Regions from separate parts of the Terrabacter sp. 2YAF2 genome, predicted to be linked through region 1. Evidence: predicted binding sites of a transcription regulator. Region 1 holds the regulator's gene; each other region holds the start of a gene.
The links. The regulator HrcA, encoded in region 1, represses chaperone genes, less so after heat shock. The targets are predictions, from matches to a motif close to TTNGCACTCGNNNNNNNCGAGTGCNAA.

Region 1 (9,638 bases):
ACGGTGGGCGCCTGCGTGGGTCCGGCCTGCCGCTGCTGGTGGGTCAGCACGATCACGGACGCACCAACGGCGAGGCACAGCAGGGCCGTGCCCACGAGGAGCCGCACGGTCCTGCGGCGCGCCGGCTGCGCATCCGCCATGAGGGCAGCGTACGACGTGGACGAGGCAGGCCTCCCGGGCTGGGAGAATGGAGGTATGCCGCCCTCCGCCCTCCCCGACGGCGACCCCGCTCCCAGCACGGGTGAGCTGCCGCCCGCGGCGCTCTCCGACCTGGCGTCGACCGATCTCGGCGTCTACGTCCATGTCCCGTTCTGCACGGTGCGCTGCGGCTACTGCGACTTCAACACCTACACCCTGACCGAGCTCGGCGGTCCCGGTGCCACCATCGGCATCGACACGTACGCCGACGCCGCCATCCGCGAGCTCGACCTCGCCCGCTCGGTTCTGGGCCGCGAAGCGCCAGCTGTGTCAACGGTCTTCGTCGGTGGTGGCACTCCCACCATGCTGAGGTCGGGCGATCTCGTGGCGGTGCTGGCCGGCATACGCGAGCGGTTCGGGCTGGCGCCCGACGCGGAGGTGACGACCGAGGCGAACCCGGACTCCGTGACACCCGAGTCGCTGCGTGAGCTCGCCGACGGCGGCTTCACCCGCGTCTCCGTGGGCATGCAGTCGGCCGTGCCCCACGTGCTCCACACCCTCGAACGCACGCACGACCCCGACAACGTCGCGCGCGCCGTCGCGGCCACCCGGGCGGCGGGCATGCAGGTCAGCGTCGACCTCATCTACGGCACGCCGGGGGAGTCCCTGGAGGACTGGCGGCGCAGCCTCGAGGCGGCCGTCGCGCTCGAGCCCGACCACGTCTCCGCCTACGCCCTCGTCGTCGAGGAGGGCACGAAGCTGGCCGCCCAGGTGCGGCGCGGCGTCGTGCCCGCACCGGAGGACGACGACGAGGCCGACAAGTACGAGCTCGCGGACGAGCTGCTGTCGGCCGCCGGCTTCGGGTGGTACGAGGTGAGCAACTGGGCTCGCTCCGAGCAGCACCGCTGCCGCCACAACGTCGCGTACTGGGCCGGGACGAACTGGTGGGGCGTCGGTCCGGGCGCCCACAGCCACGTCGGCGGCGTGCGCTGGTGGAACGTCAAGCACCCGAGTGCGTATGCGGCTCGGCTCGGTGCGGGGGAGTCGCCCGCGCACGCGCGCGAGACCCTCACCGCCGACCAGCGCTACGACGAGCGTGTGCTGCTCGGCACACGGCTCGTCGAGGGGCTGCCCGTCCCGGATCTGCGAGGATCGGGACGCACCGCCGTGGCCGGCCTCATCGCCGACGGTCTGCTCGATGGCACCGCCGCCCTGCGGGACTCCCGTCTCGTCCTGACCCGGCGTGGCCGACTGCTCGCCGACACCGTGGTGCACCGGCTCCTCGCCGACTGAGGGGCCCACGACGAAGGAGGCCCCATGACGGAGACGGTGCGCGAGACCCGAGCAGCCGGGACCCCGGCGGAGGTGGTGGCGCGCGCGCGAGCCGCCTTCGACAGCGGGACCACCAAGCCCAGGCCGTGGCGGGTGGCGCAGCTGCGGGCCCTGCGCACGCTGCTCGTCGAGCACGAGCTCGAGGTCGCCGAGGCCCTGCACGCCGACCTCGGCAAGAGCGCCACGGAGGCGTGGATCACCGAGACCGGCTTCGTCGTGAGGGAGATCGACCACACGCTGCGCCACCTGCGCGCGTGGACGGCTCCGCGGCGCGTGCCCGTGCCACTCTCCCTGGCCCCCGGCCGGGCCAGGGTGGTGCGCGAGCCGCTCGGCGTCGTCCTCGTGATCGCGCCGTGGAACTACCCCGTGCAGCTGTGCCTGACGCCGCTGCTCGGGGCCCTGGCCGCCGGCAACGCCGTCGTCGTCAAGCCGAGCGAGATCGCTCCGGCCACGGCACGGCTGCTCGCGCGCCTCGTCCCGCGCTACCTCGACCGGTCTGCCGTCCACGTCGTCGAGGGCGGCGTCCCCGAGACCACCGCCCTGCTCGCCGAGCGCTTCGACCACATCTTCTACACCGGCAACGGCGCCGTCGGACGGATCGTCCTCGAGGCCGCGCCGCGCCACCTGACGCCCGTGACGCTGGAGCTGGGCGGCAAGTCGCCGGCCTACGTCGCCGACGACGCCGACCTCGCGGTGACGGCGCAGCGGCTCGTGTGGGGCAAGTTCACCAACGCGGGGCAGACCTGCGTGGCACCGGACTACGTCCTCGCGTCGCGCGCGACCCTCGAGGCGCTCAAACCGCTTATCGCACAAGGGATCCGGTCGGCGTTCGGCGAGGACCCGTCTCAGTCCACGGAGTACGGCCGCATCGTCAGCGAACGGCACTTCGAGCGGCTCACGGGGATGGTGGACCACGACCGCGTCGTGACGGGCGGTCGCTCGGACGCGTCCAGTCGTTACCTCGAGCCGACGGTCGTCGAGGTCGACGACCCGGACCATCCGGAGCAGCTCGTCATGCGCGACGAGATCTTCGGGCCCGTGCTGCCGCTCGTCGAGGTCGACGACCTCGATGCCGCGATCGCCTTCGTCAACGGGCGGGAGAAGCCGCTGGCGCTCTACGTCTTCACCTCCTCCAGCCGGGTGCGGCAGCGCTTCACGCGCGACACCTCCTCGGGCGCGCTCGCGTTCAACGTCCCGCTGGCCCACCTGGCCGTGCCCGGCCTGCCGTTCGGCGGGGTCGGTGCGAGCGGGACGGGTGCCTACCACGGTGAGCACTCGGTGGAGCTGTTCTCGCACGCCAAGTCCGTGCTGTCGATGCCCACGCGCCCCGACACGACGGTCTGGGTCCGGCCGCCGTTCACGGCCCTCAAGCAGCAGGTCATCGCCCGCGTCGCCGTCCCCGGCCGCCGACGCCGCAGCCCTGCGCCGCCGCTCGGATGACCTGAGGGGCCGGTGCTGCTCAGGCGGCGGGCTCGGTCACGAAGTCGATGAGCTCCTCGACGCTGGCGAGCAGGGTCGGCTCGAGGTCCGCGTAGGAGCGCACCGTCCCGAGGATGCGCTTCCACGCTCGGGCGACGTCGGCCTGGCTCGCGTGCGCCCATCCGAGCTCGGCGCAGATGCCGTGCTTCCACGAGGTGCCCCGCGGGATGACCGGCCACTGCTGCCAGCCGAGGCGCTCGGGGCGCACGGACTGCCACACGTCGACGTAGGGGTGGCCGAGGATCTTGACGTGCCGGGAGAGGCCGGGCAACGCCCGCGCCTGCTCGACGATGCGCGCCTCCTTCGTGCCCGGCACGAGGTGGTCGACGAGGACACCGAGCCGACGCCCGGGGCCGGGCTCGAACTCGGCGATGATGCCGGCGAGGTCGTCCACGCCGTCCATGAGCTCGACGACGACGCCCTCGACGCGCAGGTCGTCGCCCCACACCTTCTCGACGAGCTCGGCGTCGTGCCGCCCCTCGACGTAGATGCGCGAGCCGCTCGCCACCCTCGCGCGGGCGCCTTCGACCGCCACGGAGCCGCTCGCGGTTCGCGAGGCGGCGCGCCGTGCGTCGGCGAGGGCGGTCGCCGCAGCAGCCTGCGGCGGGGTGAGCGTCACCGGGGCCCCGTCGACGAGGAACCCGGGCCCGAGCGGGAACGCCTTGGTCCGGCCGCGACGGTCCTCGAGGTGCACGACGTGCATGCCACCCGCCTTCTCGACACGGACGACGGCGCCGACCCAGCCCGTCTCGACGTCCTCGACGACGAGGTCTGGCTCGGCGGGGATCGGGGTCGACCGGCCGCGCCTCGGGGCACGCCAGTCACCGCTGAGCACGTCGGATCCGTAGCGATCGTTGGGGGACACGACAAGCGAGGGTATGCCGCGGGCGTGCGACCGCGCGGACGCCACGCGGTGACCGGCTGAGACGCCGGGGTGACGCGGCTCGCACAGGAGGTGGGCACGGCACCCGGGTCCCGCCTACGGTGGGATGAAGTCGGAGATCGGCGGGGACACGACGTAGACTTGGCACTCGTCGATCGAGAGTGCCAGACCGGCGCAGACTGACGTGAGCCACACCCGTGCCAGACCCGTGAAGGAGGGACGATGAGCGAGGACCGAAGGTTGATGGTGCTGCGCGCGATCGTGCAGGACTACGTCCAGACCTCCGAGCCGGTCGGGAGCAAGGCGCTCGTCGAGCGCCACCACCTCGGGGTCAGCGCGGCTACGGTGCGCAACGACATGGCCCTCCTCGAGGAGGAGGGCCTCATCCATGCCCCCCACACCTCGGCGGGCCGGGTGCCGACCGACGCGGGCTACCGCGTCTTCGTCGACCGTCTCAGCGCCGTCAAGCCCCTCGGGTCGGGGGAGCGGCGGGCCATCGGCCAGTTCCTCCAGGGCGCCGTGGACCTCGACGACGTCGTCGACCGCACGGTGCGTCTGCTCGCGAGCCTGACGCGTCAGGTCGCGGTCGTCCAGTACCCGTCACTGACCCGGTCGACGGTGCGTCACATCGAGCTCGTCCCGATGGGCTCGTCGCACCTGATGATCGTCCTCATCGTCAACACCGGCCGTGTCGAGCAGCGCGTCGTCGACACCGGACGCGTCCTGTCGGACGCGACCGGTGAGGCCCTGGTCGCCTCCATCCGGTCACGCATCAACGAGGTCGCGGCGGGCGTCCCGTTCACCGTCGCCGCGACCCGGCTGCGACGCCTCGTGGGCGACGCCGACGATGCCGACCGCGCCGCCGTCGAGGCCGTCGTCTCCGCTCTCGGGGACGCCCTCGTCGAGGAGCGCGAGGAGCGCGTCGTCCTCGCCGGGCAGGCGAACCTCGCCCGGGCGGGCGCGGACTTCCCCCGCAGCATCGGACCGATCCTCGAGGCCCTCGAGGAGCACGTCACCCTGCTGCGCCTGCTCGGCCAGCTCACCGACGACCCCGAGCTCGTGTCGGTGCGCATCGGCTCCGAGAACCCCGTGACCGGCCTCCAGTCCACCTCGCTCGTGTCGATGGGCTACGGCTCCGGCTCCGAACGCGTGGCGAGCCTCGGGGTCCTCGGCCCGACCCGCATGGACTACCCCACGACGATGGCATCCGTCCGGGCCGTCGCCCGCTACGTCTCCGAGATCCTCGACGAGAACCAGGCCACCTGACCAGCACCACCTCGGCCAGTCCGCCGGTGCAGCGCCGCGCCGGAAACCGAAAGCACCACGTACCAAAAAGGAATCCCAGCTTGAACGACTACTACGCCGTCCTCGGTGTCTCGCGCGACGCGAGCCAGGAGGAGATCAAGAAGGCCTACCGTCGACTCGCCCGCAAGCTGCACCCGGACGTGAACCCCGGTGCAGAGGCCGAGGAGGAGTTCAAGCGCGTCTCGCAGGCCTACGACGTGCTCTCCGACCCGCAGAAGCGCCAGTCCTTCGACATGGGCGCCGACCCGTTCGCCACGGGCGGCGGCGCCGGCTTYGGCGCCGGACAGGGCTTCTCGTTCAGCGATGTCATGGACGCCTTCTTCGGCGCGGGCGCCCAGGCCGGCACCCGCGGCCCGCGCTCGCGCGTCCAGCGCGGACAGGACGCCCTGGTGCGTCTGGACATCGACCTCTCCAAGGCGGTCTTCGGCTCCGAGGAGGAGCTGACCCTCGACACCGCAGTGGGCTGCACCCGCTGTGACGGGGACGGCGCCGAGCCCGGCACCGGACGCCAGACCTGTCCGATCTGCAAGGGCGCCGGCGAGGTCCAGCAGATCCAGCGCAGCTTCCTCGGCCAGGTCATGACCTCCCGCCCCTGCGTCAACTGCCAGGGCTTCGGCTCGACTCTCACCGACCCGTGCCACGACTGCTCGGGTGACGGCCGCGTGCGCACCCGCCGCTCGCTCAAGCTCAAGGTGCCGGCGGGCGTCGACACCGGCACGCGCATCCAGCTCACCGGTGAGGGGGAGGTGGGACCGGGCAACGGGCCCAACGCCGACCTCTACGTCGAGATCCGCGTCGTCAACCACGACACCTACACCCGCCGTGGCGACGACCTGCACTGCAGCGTGGAGCTGCCCATGGCCGCGGCCGCGCTCGGCACGAGCTTCAAGCTGTCGACCTTCGACGGCATGCAGGACCTCGAGATCAAGGCCGGCACGCAGAGCGGTGACGTGCTCACCCTCCGCGGACTCGGCGTGACCCACCTGCGTCACGGTGGCCGCGGCGACCTGCTCGTCCACGCGACCGTGCAGACCCCGACCCGACTCACCGAGGAGCAGGAGGAGCTGCTCCGCCAGTTCGCGGCCCTCCGCGGCGAGGAGAGCCCCCAGGGACGGCTGACGCCGGCCAACAAGGGCCTGTTCGGCAAGCTGCGTGACGCCTTCAAGGAGAAGTGACCCCACGTGAGCGCCCGGTGACCCACCAGCTCTTCCTCGGCGACCCGTCGGCGGTCGCCGAGGCCGTCGCCGGGTCGTCGCTGCTCCTCGACGGCGACGAGGGGCGTCACGCTGCGGCCGTCGTGCGACTGCGCCCGGGCGAGCGTTACTTCGTCGCCGACGGAGCGGGTCGCCGCGTCCTGCTCGAGGCGACGGACGTCGACCGGGCGTGGGTGCGAGGCCAGGTCCTCGACGTCACCGACGAGCCCGAGCCCCAGCCGCGGCTCGTCCTGGTCCAGGCCCTCGCGAAGGGCGACCGCGACGAGCAGGCGATCGAGGCGGCGACCGAGCTCGGCGTCGACGAGGTGGTCCCGTGGCAGGCGGAGCGCTCCGTCGTCGTCTGGCGGGGCGACCGTGCGGCCAAGTCCCTCGCCAAGTGGGTCGCCGTCGTGTCCCGGGCGACCAAGCAGTCGCGCCGGGCGCGTATGCCGTCGACGTCCCCCGTGGTCGGCCTGGCTCCGCTCGTGGCGCGCGTGGTGGAGTCGGCGTGCACGCTCGTGCTCCACGAGGACGCCACCGAGCCGCTGGCGACGGTGGACCTGCCGGAGTCGGGTGACGTCCTCGTCGTGGTGGGGCCAGAGGGCGGGATCACCGACCGCGAGATCGAGGCACTCACCGCCGCGGGGGCCCACGCCGTGCGCCTGGGGTCGACGATCCTGCGCGCGTCGTCAGCCGGTCCCGCGGCGCTCGCGATCCTCAGCGCGCGCACCCGCTGGGCCTGACGGCATACGCCCGCCTCTCCTCGACCACGAGGCAGGGCGCGACGGTCGGTGCGCGGGTCAGCGCGCCGTGAAGGGGATGCGTTGCTCTGCCACCGTGGAGCCGTCGTTGGCGCTGGCTTCGAAGACGCGCAGCACGTAGGCGCCTGCCGTCAGCGACTGCTTCGTCGGGAAGGTGTACGAACCCCGGGCGGGGGCGCCCTGGGAGGCGGTGGTGAAGCCACTGTCGACGACCTTCCCGTCGCGTAGGAGCTGCCACTGGACGTTCGCCTCGAAGGTGCTGGCGACACCCGAGACGGTGAGGGGGGCGCCGGCCTTGACGACCGAACCCCGCCCCGGCTCGTCGACCCAGATCGGAGCGACCTGGCCGAGCACCTCGATCGGGTCGCTGGGCCGGGTGTAGGACGTCGACGCCGCGTGACCGGGCGCGACGTCGGCGCTGCCGTCGGCGAGCTCGAAGCGGACGGGCAGCGCGGAGCCGAGCGCCGCCTGCACCGTCCACACGAGCTGCTCCGCGGCGAGCGGAGTGGCGTCCCGCGTGCCCGAGGAGAGGCGCACCGTGATGGAGGCGTCCCCGGCCGTCACCGACTCGGCGGTGACGCCGGTCCAGGCGGAGTGGTAGGAGCTGCCGGCCGGTGCCGGCCCCATGGCCAGCCGCAACGCGGCCACCGCGTTGCCCGACGGGACCGAGGGAGACGGGACCCCGGCGGCGACGAACTCCCGGAAGAGCCGGATCTGGCCACTCCCCGCCGCGACCGGACCGAGGTAGTAGACGGGCACGCTCGCGGTCGTCGCAGCCGGCGGCGGGCCGCCCGTCGTCGCGGTCGGGGCGGGCGTGGTCGGCTGGGCCGCGGTCTGCGTCGGGACGCTCGACCGTCCGCTCGACGGGGTCGCGGACGACGCGCCGGGCGTCGGCGTCCCCACGGCGGTCGGCGTCGCGGCGACCGGGGGCGTCTGTGCCGGAGGACGGTTGACCGCCCACACCGTGCCGGTCACCAGCACGGCGGTCGCGGCTGCGGCAGCAGGCAGGATCCAGCGGTGGTGTCGGCTGCCGGAGCTCGACGAACGCGCCACGCTCGACGCCACGAAGCCGGTCCCGGTGCCGGCGTGACCCTCGTCGAGGATGGCGCCGAGCCGGTCGGTGGGCGTGATGGCGTTCGCCTCGTCCTCGAGCGAGCGGCGCAGCCGGTCCTCGACGAGGCGCAGGCCTGCGCCGTCGACGAACGGGTGGTCGGCGGGCGTCTCGCCGGGTCGCGACGGGTCGGTGTTCATGACAGCTCCAGGGGGTCGATGGTGCGGCGCAGGGCCGTCAGGCCACGGTGGGCGTGGGTCTTGACGGCGCCGGGGGAGATCTCGAGAGCGTGGGCGATCTGGGCTTCGGACAGGTCGGAGTAGTAGCGCAGCACCAGCACCTCGCGCTGGCGCGACGGGAGGGCCCGCAGGGCGTCCATGACGGCGTGGCGCTCGGCCGAGTGCAGGACGTGCGTCTCGGCGCTCCCGTGGCTGCCCCGTCCCGGGGCGTCGGCCGCCGCCGCCTCCCGGAGGTTCTGGCGGTCGACGACGACGGCGTGCCGCTGCACGGACCTGCAGCCGTTGACGACGGAGGTCTGGAGGTAGCCGACGACACGTCCGCCGTCCCGGATCGAGGCCCAGCTGCGATGGGTCGCCACGAACGCGTCCTGCACGACGTCCTCGGCGGCGAGCTGGTCGCGCAGCAGGAGCCACGCGAGGCGCACGAGCCGGTGCCAGTGGGCCCGGTAGAGCTCGGTGATGGCCACGTCGGGGTCGGTGGGCAGCTCGGCCCCGACGTTCGGTTCGTTCGGGGCGCGGTCAGCGGCCCCCGAGGCCCCGGGGTCACTGAGCTGGCCGGACGGCATACCCAACGCTCTCACGGACAAATGACGCGCACCGCACCTCCATGGTTGACACGTCGACGTGGCAATCGTGCGGACCGTCCACGACGTGCCTAGGGTGCACTCATGACCTCGCAGACCCCGAGTGACTGCCTCTTCTGCAAGATCGTCGCCGGGGAGATCCCGTCCGACCGCGTCGCCGAGAGCGACCGGTCCATCGCCTTCCGCGACATCAACCCCGCGGCGCCGATCCACGTCCTCGTCGTGCCGAGGCGCCACGAGCCGACCGTCGGTGCGCTGGCGGCCGCATCGGGTGACGACCTCGCCGACGTCTTCCGCCTCGCCGCGCGCGTGGCCGAGGAGGAGGGCGTCGCCGACGCGCACCGGATGATCGTCAACACCGGCAGCGACGCCGGGCAGACGATCTTCCACGCGCACGTGCACCTCCTCGCGGGCGCGACCTTCACCGAGCGGGGGATGGTGTGAGCTCGGAACGCCCCACGGGCGACGACAAGCCGGCCACGACGGGGTCGGCCGCAGACGCCAAGGACACCGACGGCGAGGCGAAGCCGGTCGACCCCGTCGACGACCTCGTCACCACCCACCACACCCTCAAGGTCGGCCGCCGCACGCTGGGCTACACCGCGACGACCGGTCGCGTCGTGCTGCGCGAGGAGGAGCACAAGGACGGCACCTTCGGCGGGCACAAGGCCCG
Region 2 (4,016 bases), on a different contig from region 1:
TCGGGGCAGTCGCGTCGTCGGGCGCCTGCTCCGGGCTCGCGGTTGGACGGAGGACCTCAGGCCCTGCGGTCCCGACTGTGACGCGGTCCCCTCACGTCGCCGAGCGGCCTGATGGGCGAATGCCGGGTGGGTTCGTGGAGTTCTTCCGGCACCAGGTGCCGGAAGAACACCACCAACCCAACCGGCAATCGCCCATCAGGCCCCTCGGCGACGTGAGGGGCGGTCGGCCGTGCCCCGGCACGACGACAGTGCGCTCCGACACCTGTACGAGGTGGGAGGTCAGGGTGTCTGCCCACTCGAGCGGCCAGCAGTCGTCGCCGAACGACGGGTGCGCGCTCTCCTCGACGAGGTCGCCGAGGAACATGACGTCGGTGTCGGGCACGAGCACCGCCACGTCGCCGTCGGTGTGGCCGCGGCCGGCATACGCCATCGTGACGACCCGGTCACCGAGGTCGATGGTCGCGTTGGAGCCGAAGGTGCGGTCCGGGCCCCGGACGACCGTCGCCAACACCTCGGCGGCGTCGCGCTCGGTGTAGCCGTACTCCGGGGCGGCTCCGGGGTCGGCGCGGACGAGGGCCTTGATGTGCTCGGCCGCAGTCTGCGTCGTGCGACCGACGTTGTCGTGGGCGTGCACGATGGCCGTCTCGAACGCGGCGTTGCCGAAGGTGTGGTCGAAGTGCACGTGTGTGCTGACGACGTGGCGCACCACGACGTCCTTGCCGAGGCGGCGGACGTCGTCGAGCACGTGGGCGCCCTGGACGTCGCTCGCCCGCGTGTCGATGACGACCGCGCCGTGGCGACCGAGCACGAGGCCGACGTTGACGTCCCACTCGCGGTAGCGCGCGACGAAGACCCGGTCGGCCACCTCCGTGAAGCCACCTCCCGGTGCGGCAGTCACCGGCGGTCCTGCGCTGTGATGCCGGTCTCCGGTCGCGTCCCGTCGAGCATGTGAACACCGTATCGGCGCACGCGCGAATGGGCGGTCCTCCGCCCGTTCGTCTACCGTGGCATGCCATGTCCACCGACACCCGCAGTTCCAGACGTGCCTCGGAGCGACGCCGCAAGCGCGTTCTCGCAGCCGGCGTGGCCGGGGTGGCAGGTGTGGCTCTCCTGACGACCGGTGCCATCGCCTACTGGCCCGACGCCGGCTCTCCGGTCCGGACCACCGCTTCGGCTCCCCGCGTCGGGCTGCCCAACGGCGACTCCACGCGGACCGCGACGGCGGACGACCTGGCCCCGGTCGCGGCGACGTCCACGCCGAGCGCGACCCGCGAGGCCGGCTCGATCACCTCCCGGAGCTCCAACCGCTCTTCGGCCACGCCGGTGGCGGCGCCGAACGGCGACCCCGCGTCCTCGGCGCCGGCCAGCACGCCGCCCACGCCCCCACCGAGTCAGAGCACCGAGGCGGCGCCTGCTCCATCAGCCACGGCCGTGCCGCTGCCGGTGGAGACCCATGACATCCAGAAGCGGAAGCGGAGGCAGACCGGGTCGCGCGAGCCGGCGCCGACCAGCTCGCCGACCACCACGACCCCCACCCCGACCCGCACCCCGACCCGCACCACGAGCCCGACCACGACGCCCACCACCAGCCGCTGCCTCCTGCTCGTCCTCTGCTGAGCTGGCTGCGAGACGGCTCGACCGGCGACGGCGTGGGAGCCTGTCGCCATGGACTGCGTCTTCTGCTCGATCGTGTCCGGAGAGACGCCCGCCGACGTCGTGCTCGACGAGCCCGAGCTCGTCGCCTTTCTGGACCGGCGCCCGGTGTTCAAGGGCCACGTGCTGCTCGTGCCGCGCCGGCACGTCGACACCCTGCTCGACCTGCCCGCCGACCTGCACGCCACGCTGCTCGGGGCGGCGCAACGGCTCGCCGCGGCAGCCGTCGAGGGGCTCGGCGCCCAGGGGAGCTTCGTGGCGGTGAACAACGTCGTGAGCCAGTCGGTGCCGCACCTGCACGTGCACGTCGTGCCACGCACCAAGGGGGACGGCCTGCGCGGCTTCTTCTGGCCCCGCACGACGTACGCGTCGGAGCAGGAGTCCACGGAGTATGCCGCCCGTATCGCCGGCGCGCTGGCGCCGGCCGTGGGCGCCTGAGCCGAGCGCACGGCATACGCCCGATCGGCAGCGCTCCGGAACGTTTGCACTCTCACCCCGAGAGTGCCAATAATGGCGTTAGCACTCTCCCTAGGGGAGTGACAGAAATGGGCCGTATGCCGAGGGGTCGGGTCCGCAGCGACATGAAGCTGGGGAGACCGATCCCGTCCGTCGCGGGCGTCGTGCGGTCCACCACCAACGTTTCGTGTGGGAGGAACCACCCGAATGGCCAAGACCATTGCTTTTGACGAAGAGGCACGCCGCGGTCTCGAGCGGGGCATGAACATCCTCGCCGACGCCGTCCGCGTGACCCTCGGCCCGAAGGGCCGCAACGTCGTTCTGGAGAAGAAGTGGGGCGCGCCCACGATCACCAACGACGGCGTCTCGATCGCCAAGGAGATCGAGCTCGACGACCCGTACGAGAAGATCGGCGCGGAGCTCGTCAAGGAAGTTGCCAAGAAGACCGACGACGTCGCCGGTGACGGCACGACGACGGCCACCGTGCTCGCCCAGGCGATGGTGAAGGAAGGCCTGCGCAACGTGGCCGCCGGCGCCAACCCGATGGCGCTCAAGCGCGGCATCGAGAAGGCCGTCGAGGCCGTCACCGCCCGCCTGCTCGAGCAGGCCAAGGAGATCGAGACCAAGGAGCAGATCGCCTCGACCGCCAGCATCTCGGCGGCCGACGAGGAGATCGGCGGTCTCATCGCCGAGGCGATGGACAAGGTCGGCAAGGAAGGTGTCATCACCGTCGAGGACTCCAACACCATGGGCCTCGAGTTGGAGATGACGGAGGGTATGCGCTTCGACAAGGGCTACATCTCCGCCTACTTCGTCACCGACACCGAGCGCATGGAGGCCGTCCTCGACGACGCCTACGTGCTCGTCGCGAACTCCAAGATCGGCAGCATCAAGGACCTCGTCCCGCTGCTCGAGAAGGTCATGCAGTCCGGCAAGCCGCTGCTGATCATCGCCGAGGACATCGAGGGTGAGGCCCTCGCGACCCTCGTCGTCAACAAGATCAAGGGCACGTTCAAGTCCGTCGCCGTCAAGGCTCCGGGCTTCGGCGACCGCCGCAAGGCCATGCTCACCGACATCGCCATCCTCACCGGTGGTCAGGTCATCTCCGAGGAGGTCGGTCTCAAGCTCGAGAACGCCACCCTCGACCTGCTCGGCAAGGCTCGCAAGGTCGTCGTCACCAAGGACGAGACGACCATCGTCGAGGACGCCGAGGACCGCTCGCAGATCGAGGGCCGCATCGCCCAGATCAAGGCCGAGATCGAGAAGTCGGACTCCGACTACGACCGCGAGAAGCTCCAGGAGCGCCTCGCCAAGCTCGCCGGCGGCGTGGCCGTCATCAAGGCGGGCGCGGCCACCGAGGTCGAGCTCAAGGAGCGCAAGCACCGCATCGAGGACGCCGTCCGCAACGCGAAGGCTGCCGTCGAGGAGGGCATCGTCGCCGGTGGTGGCGTGGCCCTCATCCAGGCCGCCAAGGCGCTCGACGAGCTCAAGCTCGAGGGTGACGAGGCGACCGGTGCCAACATCGTGCGCGTCGCGACCGAGGCCCCGCTCAAGCAGATCGCGATCAACGCCGGTCTCGAGGGTGGAGTCGTGGCCGAGAAGGTGCGCGGTCTCGAGGCCGGTCACGGCCTCAACGCCGCGACCGGTGAGTACGGCGACCTGCTGGCCGCCGGCATCATCGACCCGGTCAAGGTGACGCGCTCGGCGCTGCAGAACGCAGCCTCGATCGCGGCGCTCTTCCTCACGACCGAGGCCGTCATCGCGGACAAGCCCGAGAAGAACGCGCCGGCCATGCCCGGTGGCGACGACATGGGTGGCATGGGCGGCATGGGCTTCTGAGCCCCCTGCTCCACGCAACACAGCAACACGACTGAAGGGCGGTTCCCCCTCGTGGGGAGCCGCCCTTC
Region 3 (9,638 bases), on a different contig from region 1:
GCGATGATGAGCAGCGGCTTGCCCGACTGCACGACCTTCTCGAGGACCGGGAGGATCTCGGCGACCGAGGAGATCTTGCCCTGGTTGATGAGGATGTAGGCGTCCTCGAGGACGGTCTCCATGCGCTCGGTGTCGGTGACGAAGTAGGCCGAGAGGTAGCCCTTGTCGAACTGCATGCCCTCGGTGAACTCCAGCTCGGTCGCCGTCGTCGAGGACTCCTCGACGGTGATGACGCCGTCCTTGCCGACCTTGTCGAACGCCTCGCCGATGAGGCCGCCGAGGGTGGAGTCCTGGGCGGAGAGCGTGGCGACGGAGGCGATCTCGTCCTTGCCGTCGACCTCGCGGGCGTTCTCGAGCAGGCGGTCGTTGACCGCGGTGACGGCCTTGTCCATGCCGCGCTTGAGCGCGGCGGGGGCGGCGCCCGCCGCGACGTTGCGCAGGCCCTCCTTGACCATGGCCTGGGCGAGGACGGTCGCGGTCGTCGTGCCGTCACCGGCGACGTCGTTGGTCTTGGTCGCGACCTCCTTGGCGAGCTGGGCGCCGAGGTTCTCGTAGGCGTCCTCGAGCTCGATCTCGCGGGCGATGGTCACGCCGTCGTTCGTGATCGTGGGGGCGCCCCACTTCTTGTCGATGACGACGTTGCGGCCCTTCGGGCCGAGCGTCACCTTGACGGCGTTGGCGAGCGCGTCAACACCGCGCTCGAGCGACTTGCGGGCGGAGTCGTCGAACTCCAGCATTTTGGCCATGGTGTTCCTTCAGGCTCGGATTGCGTTGCGTCTGAGTGGATCTGGGGTGAAACGGAACGCACCCCGGGGAGACCCCAGCGGGGCTCACCGGGGTGCGGTCACGGCATACGGCTGGGTCAGCCGACGATGGCGAGGACGTCGCGCGCGGAGAGGATGAGGTACTCCTCGCCGCCGTACTTGACCTCGGTGCCGCCGTACTTGCTGTAGATGACCTTGTCGCCGACCTTGACGTCGAGCGGGACGCGCTCGGTGCCGTTGTCGTTGAAGCGGCCGGGGCCGACAGCGAGGACCTCGCCCTCCTGCGGCTTCTCCTTGGCCGTGTCCGGGATGACGAGGCCGGATGCAGTGGTCTGCTCGGCCTCGAGGGACTTGACGACAATGCGGTCTTCGAGCGGCTTGATGGCAACCGACACGGTGGTGACCTTCCCTTCGGGACAGTCGAAAGAACTGACTACGGACTGTGGGCTCTTCGAGGCTGGCCGCCGTCGCGGGGGTCGACCTCCCTCGAGGAGGGAGCTGGCACTTTCGGGTCGAGAGTGCCAACAGGAAGAAATCTAGGTTTGCGGTTAGCACTCGGTCAAGTCGAGTGCCAACCCTCGGGGCTCACGGGCCTGGCGGCCCTGCGCCCCGAGTACCCCGAAAACCTCCTTCGGCCGGCCCCCAGCACTCCCGGCCTGCACCACTGCGCCTGCGAGGATGTGGACATGGACGCCGCCATGGTCGATCGCCTCTCCGCGGGTGAGGGCTGGGCGCTGCTCCAGTCGCTTCCTCCCTACGACGAGGCCGGGTCGCTGCACCTGCAGGACCGCCTGCGCGACGCGGGCTTCGCGGCGGACCTCGTCGCGGCCGCGATGACCCAGTCGCGGCTGCGCGCTCGAGGCACCGACAAGTTCGGCGACTTCGCGGCGGGGATGCTCTTCACGGCCGACGGGCTCGAGCAGGCGACCCGACTCGCGATCGCCGCCCGCCACGCGCACCGGTATGCGGCCGCGGGCGTTCGCGACGTCTACGACCTCGGGTGCGGGCTGGGGGCCGACGCCATGGCGTTCGCCGGCCTCGACCTGACGGTTCACGCCGTCGACGCGGACGACGCGACCGCCAGGGTCGCCGCGGTCAACCTGCGCCACTGGCCGTCGGCGCGGGTGACGCACGGGCTCGCCGAGGACGTACGCCTGCCACAGGGTGAGGGCGCACGCCGCCTCGGCCTGTGGCTCGACCCCGCCCGCCGCGTCGCCGGCGTGGCCGACGTCAACGGCCGCACCAAGCGCCTCTTCTCGCTCGATGCCATCTCGCCGACGTGGTCGCAGGTGCTGGCCTTCGCCGACGCGGTGCCCGCGACGGGCGCGAAGCTCTCCCCCGCCTTCCCGCACGGCGCGGTCCCGCGTGGCGCCGAGGCACAGTGGACGTCCTGGCACGGCGAGGTGCTCGAGTGCGCGGTCTGGTGGGGCCCACTCGTCGCCACCAGGGGCCGCACGGCTGCGGTGTGCACCGAGACCTCGACGTCGGTCGTCACCGAGGCCGACGCGCAGGACGGCGGCCAGCGTCCGCCCCTCGCGTCGGTGGGCGACATCGGCGAGTGGCTGCACGAGCCAGACCGAGCCGTCATCCGCGCCGGGCTCACCGGCGCACTGGTCGCCGCGGTCGACGGCGCCGAGCTGGCCCCCGGCGTCGGCTACGTGACGAGCGGCCAGCCGAGGGAGCTGCCCTGGGCCCGGCGCTACCGGGTCGTCGAGGCGATGCCGCTGTCGACGAAGCGCCTCGCGCGGTGGCTGCGCGACCACGGCCACGACCGCGTGACGATCAAGAAGCGTGGCGTGACCCTCGACGCCGACCTGCTGCGCCGGCAGCTGAAGATGACCGGGCGCGGCAGGGGCGGCTCCGAGGCGACGCTCGTCCTGACCCGGGTCGGCGGCAGTCAGGTCGCCCTCGTCGTGACGCCGGCCTGACCCGTCGCCCGTCCGCACCGTCTGCGCCGCGCCCCCGGGCGTCAGCCGACGATGTGCCGGATGGCCTGCTCGATGGTGTTGCGCTTGGTGGGGTTATCACCCCACCGATCGCAGCACCATCGGCAAGTTCATCGTCAGGCGGCCACGCGCCGCTCAGGCGTCCTCGGCATACAGCTCGTGCAGGGCGCTCCACGTGGCATCCCACTCGGGTCCGGGTGCGCCTGCGACATGGGCGTCGAGCGCGCGCACGTAGGTGTCCCAGCCGGCGGCATACCCTGCGGCCTGTCCCGCGGCCAGTCGCTCGTGGCGCAGCACGAGTCGCGAGCCCTGGCCGTCCTCGGAGATCTCCACCGTCACGAGGGACGGGACGTCGCGCACCGGCCACTCCCAGACCAGGCGGGCCGGCGCCTCGCACGTCACGACTCGACACGACGGGGTGTCGGCGTCGTCGAAGTGGATGGTGAAGCGGCCCCCGGGCCGCAGGTCGCCGCTGACGGGGGCGAACCAGCGCGCCAGGCGCTCGGGGTCGGTGCAGGCCTGCCACAGGTCGTCGGGCGTCGTCGGGTAGTGCCGGTCGAAGACCACCGCCACCGTGTCACCGTCGCGATCGATCCGGCCCAGCACCTGCGTCAGCTCACCCATCACGGCTCCTCTCGTCGGCCCACGGCCGTCCCGATCAACGTAACCCAATGGTTACGTAACGTGCAAGGTACAAAGAAGGCTCAGAGCGCAGCGTCCGGCTGAGCCCCGACCCAGCGCACCGCCGCCGCGCCTGCGGCGTTGGCCGTCTCGAGCGCGGCCCGTCGGTCCGCGCCACCCGCGAGCGCCGCGGCGAGCGCACCGCAGAACGCGTCCCCGGCCCCGACCGTGTCACCCACCTCCGCGGCTGGGACGGGTATGCCGTCGACACCGTCCATCCCCCACCGCGCTCCCGCCGCGCCGAAGGTCACGAGGAGCGACTGGGGCACGAGGGCGGAGTCCGCGAGGGCGCGCATCTCCGCCTCGTTGACGACGACGGGGTCAGCGAGCTCGATGACGTCGGGCGGCAGGGCGGCATACGGAGCGAGGTTGACCACGACGCGCGCACCTGCGGCGTGGGCCGCCCTGGCCGCCGCGGCCACCGTCCCGAGGTCGACCTCGAGCGAGCAGAGCAGCACGTCGCCGGGAGCCAGGCGTCCCGCCTCGCGGGCGAGCGACGGGTCCGGCTCCCCGTTGGCGCCCGCGATGACGATGATCGAGTTCTCGCCCTGCTCGTCGACGGTGATGAGCGCGGTCCCGGTCGGGGCCGTGGGGCTCGTCGAGACGGACGACGGGTCGATGCCCAAGGCCCCGAGGCGCTCGACGTAGGCTGCGCCCGCCTCGTCGGAACCAACCCGAGCGAGCATCTGCACGTGGCTCGTCCCGGCGCGCGCCGCGGCCGCGGCCTGGTTGCCGCCCTTGCCCCCGACGAACCGGCCACCGGCCTCGCCGAGCACGGTCTCGCCGGGGACGGGGTGCCGCTCGACGAGGGTGACGACGTCGACGTTGAGCGAGCCGAGGACGGCGACGCGCCCCATCAGCGCTCCCCCGTCCGGCCGAGGAGCGTGTCGGCCCACAGCGCGGCGTAGCGGGCTCCGTCGACGCCGAGGGCCACCTCGATGCGGACGGGGGCCTCGCCGTGCGGGTCGTGCGCCATGTCCCCGCTCCAGTCGCGGCGGTCGACGATGGTGCGTCCGCGCGACCACGTGCCTGCGAGCTCGATCCGCAGCGGGAGCGTCTCCGTCGTCAGCGCGGTGCGGTCGATGACCGCACAGACGGCGCCGGCGTCGCCGATCGTGGAGGCGTCCCGGCCGAACCGCTGGTTCTGGAAGGCGATCAGCCGGCCACCGAGCTCGGCCGGCCCTCGGCCCCCGACGGCGATGAGCTCGTCCACCACGTCGGCAGTGACGACCGGCTCGTAGAAGACGTCGAGACCGTACATCGTCACCGGGATGCCGAGGTCGGCTGCGGCATCGAGGGTGACGGCCGCCGCCTCCGGGTCGTGGAAGACGTTGAACTCGGCCGAGGCCGTCGCGTTCCCGACGTGCGCCGCGCCGCCCATGAAGATGATCTCCGAGATGCCTTGCGCTGCATCGGGATACGTCCGCAGCAGCAGCGCGATGTTGGTCAGCGGCGCGAGCGGAACGAGCGTCACGGGCCGGTCGGTCTCGGCAGCCTCGCGGCAGGTGTCACGGAGCAGCTCGACCGCGTGGCGCCGGTCGCTCCTGGCGGCGGGCGGGCCCCACCCGAGGTCACCCATGCCGTCGTCGCCGTGGACGTGGCGGGCATCGACGGGAACCTCGAGCAGCGGCCGCTCGGCGCCGCGGGCGACGGGCACGTCGGTGCGACCCGCCGTCTCGAGGACGAGCAGCGTGTTGCGCACGACGTCGTCGACGGGCGCGTTGCCACCGACGCAGGAGACGGCCCGCAGGTCGAGGGCCGGGTGGAGGGCGGCGAGGAGCAACGCGCACGCGTCGTCGACTCCGGTGTCGACGTCGAGCACGACGGGGATGGGATCGGTCGTCACAGCGGCAACGTACCGGTTCGGGCCGGTGACCAGCCCTGCCCACCGCCGTCCACCGCCGGCCACCGCAGCGGACCGCGCCTGACCGCTGCACGTGACCCGCGAGGACGCCCGCCGAGGATAGGCTCGAACGATGCGCCAGAGCCCCCGCGGACGCGGTCACCACCGCACCCTCCCGACGGCCGTCCTGGTGGCCGCCGCGACGTTCGCGGCCGCCTGCTCCTCGCCGCCGACGCCCACCAGCCCCTCCTCCGTCGGCACGTCGTCGGCCCCGGTCTCGACCACGGCGCCCCCGACGACGACTGCCCCGAAGCCTCCCGCGACGACGAGCAAGCCAGCGCCACCCGCGCCACCGACGTCGTGCGCACCTCGCATCGTCGCCGGGATGGACGCCGGCGAGCGAGCCGGCCAGCTGCTCATGGTCGGCCTCGACCACGCCGCGAGCCGCGCGAGCCTCGACGCCCTCGTCAGCAGCCGTCACCTCGGCGGCGTCATCCTCCTCGGCGGCTGGACCGGTGGCGTCGACAGCGTCCGTGCGACGACGCGGCACCTCGCGGCCCTCGCGTCGAAGAACACCACCGCGGGGCTCGGGCTGCTCCTCGCCGCCGACCAGGAGGGCGGCGCCGTGCAGCAGCTGCGCGGCACCGGTTTCAGTCGTATGCCGTCAGCCCGCGTCCAGGACCAGGGCTCGCCGGGCGCCCTGACCGCCGACGCCACCCGGTGGGCGGCCGAGCTGCGCCAGGCCGGGATCAACGTCAACCTGGCGCCGGTCGCCGACACGGTGCCGATCTCCATCGGCCGAGCCAACGGCCCCATCGGCCAGTACGACCGCCAGTTCTCGAGCGACCCCGAGCAGGTCTCGCGCATGGTCGGTGCCTTCCTTGCCGGCATGCGCGCCGGTGGGGTGGCCGCCACCGTCAAGCACTTCCCGGGCATCGGGCGGATCACCGGCAACACCGACGTCACGGCCAGCGGCATCACCGACCGCACGACGACCGTCGACGATCCCTACCTCGAGCCGTTCCGGACGGGCGTCCAGGACGGCGTCGAGCTCGTCATGGTGGGCTCGGCGATCTACAGCCGCATCGACCCGGGCACCAACGCCGTCTTCTCGAAGGCGATCGTCACGGACCTGCTCCGTGACCGGCTCTCCTACGACGGCGTCGTCATCACCGACGACGTCGGCGCCGCCAGGGCCGTGGCCGCGGTGCCGGTCGGCGAGCGCGCCACCCGCTTCATCGAGGCCGGCGGCGACATCACCCTGACCGCCCGACCGGCCACCGTCGCTGCCATGCACGACGCCATCACCAGCAAGGCCAAGGCCAATCCCGCCTTCGCACGCGCCGTCCAGGCCGCCGCCACCAGGGTCGTCGACCTCAAGCTGAGAATGGGCCTCGCCCACTGCCCCTGACCGACCGAGCGGGAACGACCGTCACCAGCCCCGGATCAGCCACCTGCCCCACCAACCCCCAACCTCCCCAGGCACAGGCCGACGACCGAGCGGGGGTGCAGATCGCGCGTGGCCGGGTCGCACCCAGCCAGGACGAGGGCGCGCGCTGGTCGAGAAGGAGGGCGCGCGGGCGCCCGAGCGGCATCGGCAGCCGGCAACCGGCATACGCAAGTAGACGTGGGCTGGGACGGCCGGCTGACGCTCCACGCCGCGAGGGCGTGCGCGCACCCGACGACCCCAGCCACGCGGGCCTGGAAGCGACCTAAGCCTGAACGAGAGTGACCGGCATGGACGAGTCAGTAGGAAGCCCGAGGTCGCTCGGCTCGCGCCCCTTCGCCACCATCTGCGCCCCGAGCGCCGCGACCATGGCCCCGTTGTCGGTGCACAGCCCGGGCCGGGGCACGCGCAGGGTGACGCCGGCCTTGGCGCACCGCTCCTCGGCGAGGGCGCGCAGCCGCGAGTTCGCGGCGACGCCGCCGCCGATGAGCAGGTGGTCGACGTCGTGCTCCTTGCAGGCGAGCAGGGCCTTGCGGGTGAGGACGTCGACGACGGCCTCCTGGAAGCTCGCGGCGACGTCGGCGACCGGCACGCTCTCGCCGGCACGCTGACGGGTCTCGACCCAACGCGCCACGGCCGTCTTGAGGCCCGAGAAGGAGAAGTCGAAGCGGTGTCGCTCCATGTCACGGCCGGTCGTGAGTCCGCGCGGGAAGTCGATGGCGATCCGGTTGCCTTCTCGCGCAGCGCGATCCACGTGCGGGCCGCCGGGGAACGGCAGGCCGAGGACGCGGGCGACCTTGTCGAACGCCTCGCCGGCAGCGTCGTCCATCGTCGAGCCGAGCGACCGCACGTCGTTGGTCACGTCGGGCACGAGCAGGAGCGAGGAGTGGCCCCCGGAGACGAGCATCGCCATCGTCGGCTCGGGCAGCGGGCCGTGCTCGACGATGTCGACGGCGACGTGCGACGCGAGGTGGTTGACGCCGTAGATCGGCTTGCCCAGGGCGAGCGCGAGCGCCTTGGCCGAGGCGACCCCGACGAGGAGGGCGCCCGCCAGGCCCGGACCGGACGTCACCGAGATGGCGTCGAGGTCGCGCAGCTGCACACCGGCCTCGCGGCAGGCGCGCTCGATCGTGGGGACCATCGCCTCGAGGTGGGCGCGGCTCGCGACCTCGGGCACGACGCCGCCGAACCGCGCGTGCTCCTCGACGCTGCTCGCGACGGTGTCGACGAGCAGGGTCTGCCCGCGGACGATGCCGACGCCGGTCTCGTCGCAGGACGTCTCGATGCCGAGGACGAGGGGCTCGTCGGTCATGCGTCTCCTTTCGTGACGAGCAGGCGCATCACGAGCGCGTCCACGTCGCCGGGTTGGTAGTAGCGACGGCGCACCGAGATGACCTCGAAGCCGGCTCGGTCGTAGAGGCGGCGCGCCGCGTCGTTGTCGGCCCGCACCTCGAGGAGCACCGCCTCGGCGCCGTGCGCCGTCGCGCGGCGGACGAGCTCGGTCAGGAGCACTCGCCCCGTGCCGCGGCGCTGGTGACCGGGGGCCGTGGCGATCGTCATGACGTCGGCCACGTCTCCCGCGACGTCGAGCCCGGCATACCCGGCGATGGTGCCGTCGGGCGCCGTCGCGACGACGTAGTCACGGCGGGGTCGGCCGGCGAGCTCGCTCCACCACGTCGCCTCGGACCAGGCGTCGTCGGCGAAGAGCTGCTGCTCGAGGTCGGCAAGGTGGGCGAGATCGGTCCACTCGAGGTCGCGCAGGACGATGCCGGTCGGCTGGGCGTGCGTCTCGGCGAGCGTCATCCGAGCGTCGACTTCTTCGAGGGCGGGGCGGACGAGACGTCGGGACGGCGCAGGTAGAGCGGCTCGAGCCCGTCGAAGCCGTGGCCGGGGTCGACGTGCTGCAGCTCACCGTCGCCCGACGACGTCTCCCGCAGCCGGCGTACGGCGAGGTCGGCGAGCGCTCCCCCGCTGGCGTCGAGAGGATCCACCGCCTCGGACAGGGCCTCGGCGTAGAGCGACGGCCCACGCCCTGCGGCGGGAAGGGCGCGCACCTCGGCGGGCAGGTCGGCGGCGCGCGACACGATGGGCTCGCTCACGCGGCAGGCGCCGGCGTCCCCGAGGATGTACGTGGCGGCATACACCTCCTTGCGGCGGGCGTCCGTCGCGACGAGCAGGTCACCGCGTCGACCGCCCAGCCACGCCTCGTGGGCGATGGCGTCGAGGCTCGTCAGGCCGCGCACCGGGAGGCCGAGCGCAAAGGCGAAGGTGCGACCGGTGACGATGCCGACGCGAAGGCCGGTGAAGGGCCCCGGGCCGATGCCGACGACGACGTCGGTGACGTCGCCGGGCTCGGCGTCGGCAGCGGTCAGTACCGCGCGGATGTTCGGCGCGAGGTGCTCTGCGTGCGCGCGGGCGTCGAGGGTCGTGGAGTCCGCGACGACCGAGCCGCCGTCGTGCAGGCCGACCGTGATGGCGGTCGTGGAGGTGTCGATCGCGAGCAGGAGCACGTCGGTCAGGCTATCCGAGCACGCACGGGGTCCCCGAACCCGAGGTCGTATGCCGGGTGCCCGGCTCCGTGGGCCGTCCCCCGGGTCCCCGCGGCTGCGTGCCGTCAGCCCGCGGGCGAGACGGCGTCGAGCACGTCGTCCCAGCGGTCGCCGACCCCGACCAGGTGCGCGGTGCGGACGTCGTCGCCGGTGATGGTCAGCTCGAGCCGGGTCTCGCTCAGCTGCTCGGCCAGACCCGCGCCCCACTCCACGATGGTCACGCTGGCGTCGAGGTCGGCGTCGAGGTCGAGGTCGTCGAGCTCGATCGCGCTGCCGAGGCGGTAGGCGTCGACGTGGACGAGCGCGGGTCCGCCGACGAGCGACGGGTGCACCCGCGCGATGACGAAGGTCGGCGACGTGATCGGCCCGCGCACCCCCAACCCCTCGGCGACGCCCTGGGTCAGCGTC

Region 2: a site for HrcA is predicted at 2,170-2,196, ahead of groL (chaperonin GroEL). Genes of this name have one in related genera too.
Region 3: a site for HrcA is predicted at 1,313-1,339, ahead of groES (co-chaperone GroES). Genes of this name have one in related genera too.

The regions. Positions count from the first base shown of each region.
Region 1 covers NZ_JBFRFG010000006.1:290,675-300,312, forward strand. The annotation lists gene AB4030_RS10120 (peptidylprolyl isomerase) at 1-140, opposite strand, end outside; gene hemW (radical SAM family heme chaperone HemW) at 196-1,431, shown strand; gene AB4030_RS10130 (aldehyde dehydrogenase family protein) at 1,456-2,910, shown strand; gene AB4030_RS10135 (DUF3097 domain-containing protein) at 2,930-3,814, opposite strand; gene hrcA (heat-inducible transcriptional repressor HrcA) at 4,055-5,098, shown strand; gene dnaJ (molecular chaperone DnaJ) at 5,179-6,312, shown strand; gene AB4030_RS10150 (16S rRNA (uracil(1498)-N(3))-methyltransferase) at 6,330-7,073, shown strand; gene AB4030_RS10155 (Gmad2 immunoglobulin-like domain-containing protein) at 7,131-8,342, opposite strand; gene AB4030_RS10160 (SigE family RNA polymerase sigma factor) at 8,339-8,947, opposite strand; gene AB4030_RS10165 (histidine triad nucleotide-binding protein) at 9,050-9,409, shown strand; gene AB4030_RS10170 (S10 family peptidase) at 9,406-9,638, shown strand, end outside.
Region 2 covers NZ_JBFRFG010000015.1:103,752-107,767, forward strand. The annotation lists gene AB4030_RS16200 (hypothetical protein) at 1-81, shown strand, start outside; gene AB4030_RS16205 (MBL fold metallo-hydrolase) at 92-898, opposite strand; gene AB4030_RS16210 (hypothetical protein) at 1,015-1,617, shown strand; gene AB4030_RS16215 (HIT family protein) at 1,666-2,091, shown strand; gene groL (chaperonin GroEL) at 2,317-3,948, shown strand.
Region 3 covers NZ_JBFRFG010000002.1:107,677-117,314, reverse strand. The annotation lists gene groL (chaperonin GroEL) at 1-746, opposite strand, end outside; gene groES (co-chaperone GroES) at 863-1,159, opposite strand; gene AB4030_RS03500 (THUMP-like domain-containing protein) at 1,451-2,692, shown strand; gene AB4030_RS03495 (SRPBCC family protein) at 2,846-3,334, opposite strand; gene AB4030_RS03490 (PfkB family carbohydrate kinase) at 3,415-4,248, opposite strand; gene AB4030_RS03485 (nucleoside hydrolase) at 4,248-5,237, opposite strand; gene AB4030_RS03480 (hypothetical protein) at 5,394-5,609, opposite strand; gene AB4030_RS03475 (glycoside hydrolase family 3 N-terminal domain-containing protein) at 5,620-6,645, shown strand; gene tsaD (tRNA (adenosine(37)-N6)-threonylcarbamoyltransferase complex transferase subunit TsaD) at 6,947-7,993, opposite strand; gene rimI (ribosomal protein S18-alanine N-acetyltransferase) at 7,990-8,484, opposite strand; gene tsaB (tRNA (adenosine(37)-N6)-threonylcarbamoyltransferase complex dimerization subunit type 1 TsaB) at 8,481-9,191, opposite strand; gene tsaE (tRNA (adenosine(37)-N6)-threonylcarbamoyltransferase complex ATPase subunit type 1 TsaE) at 9,296-9,638, opposite strand, start outside.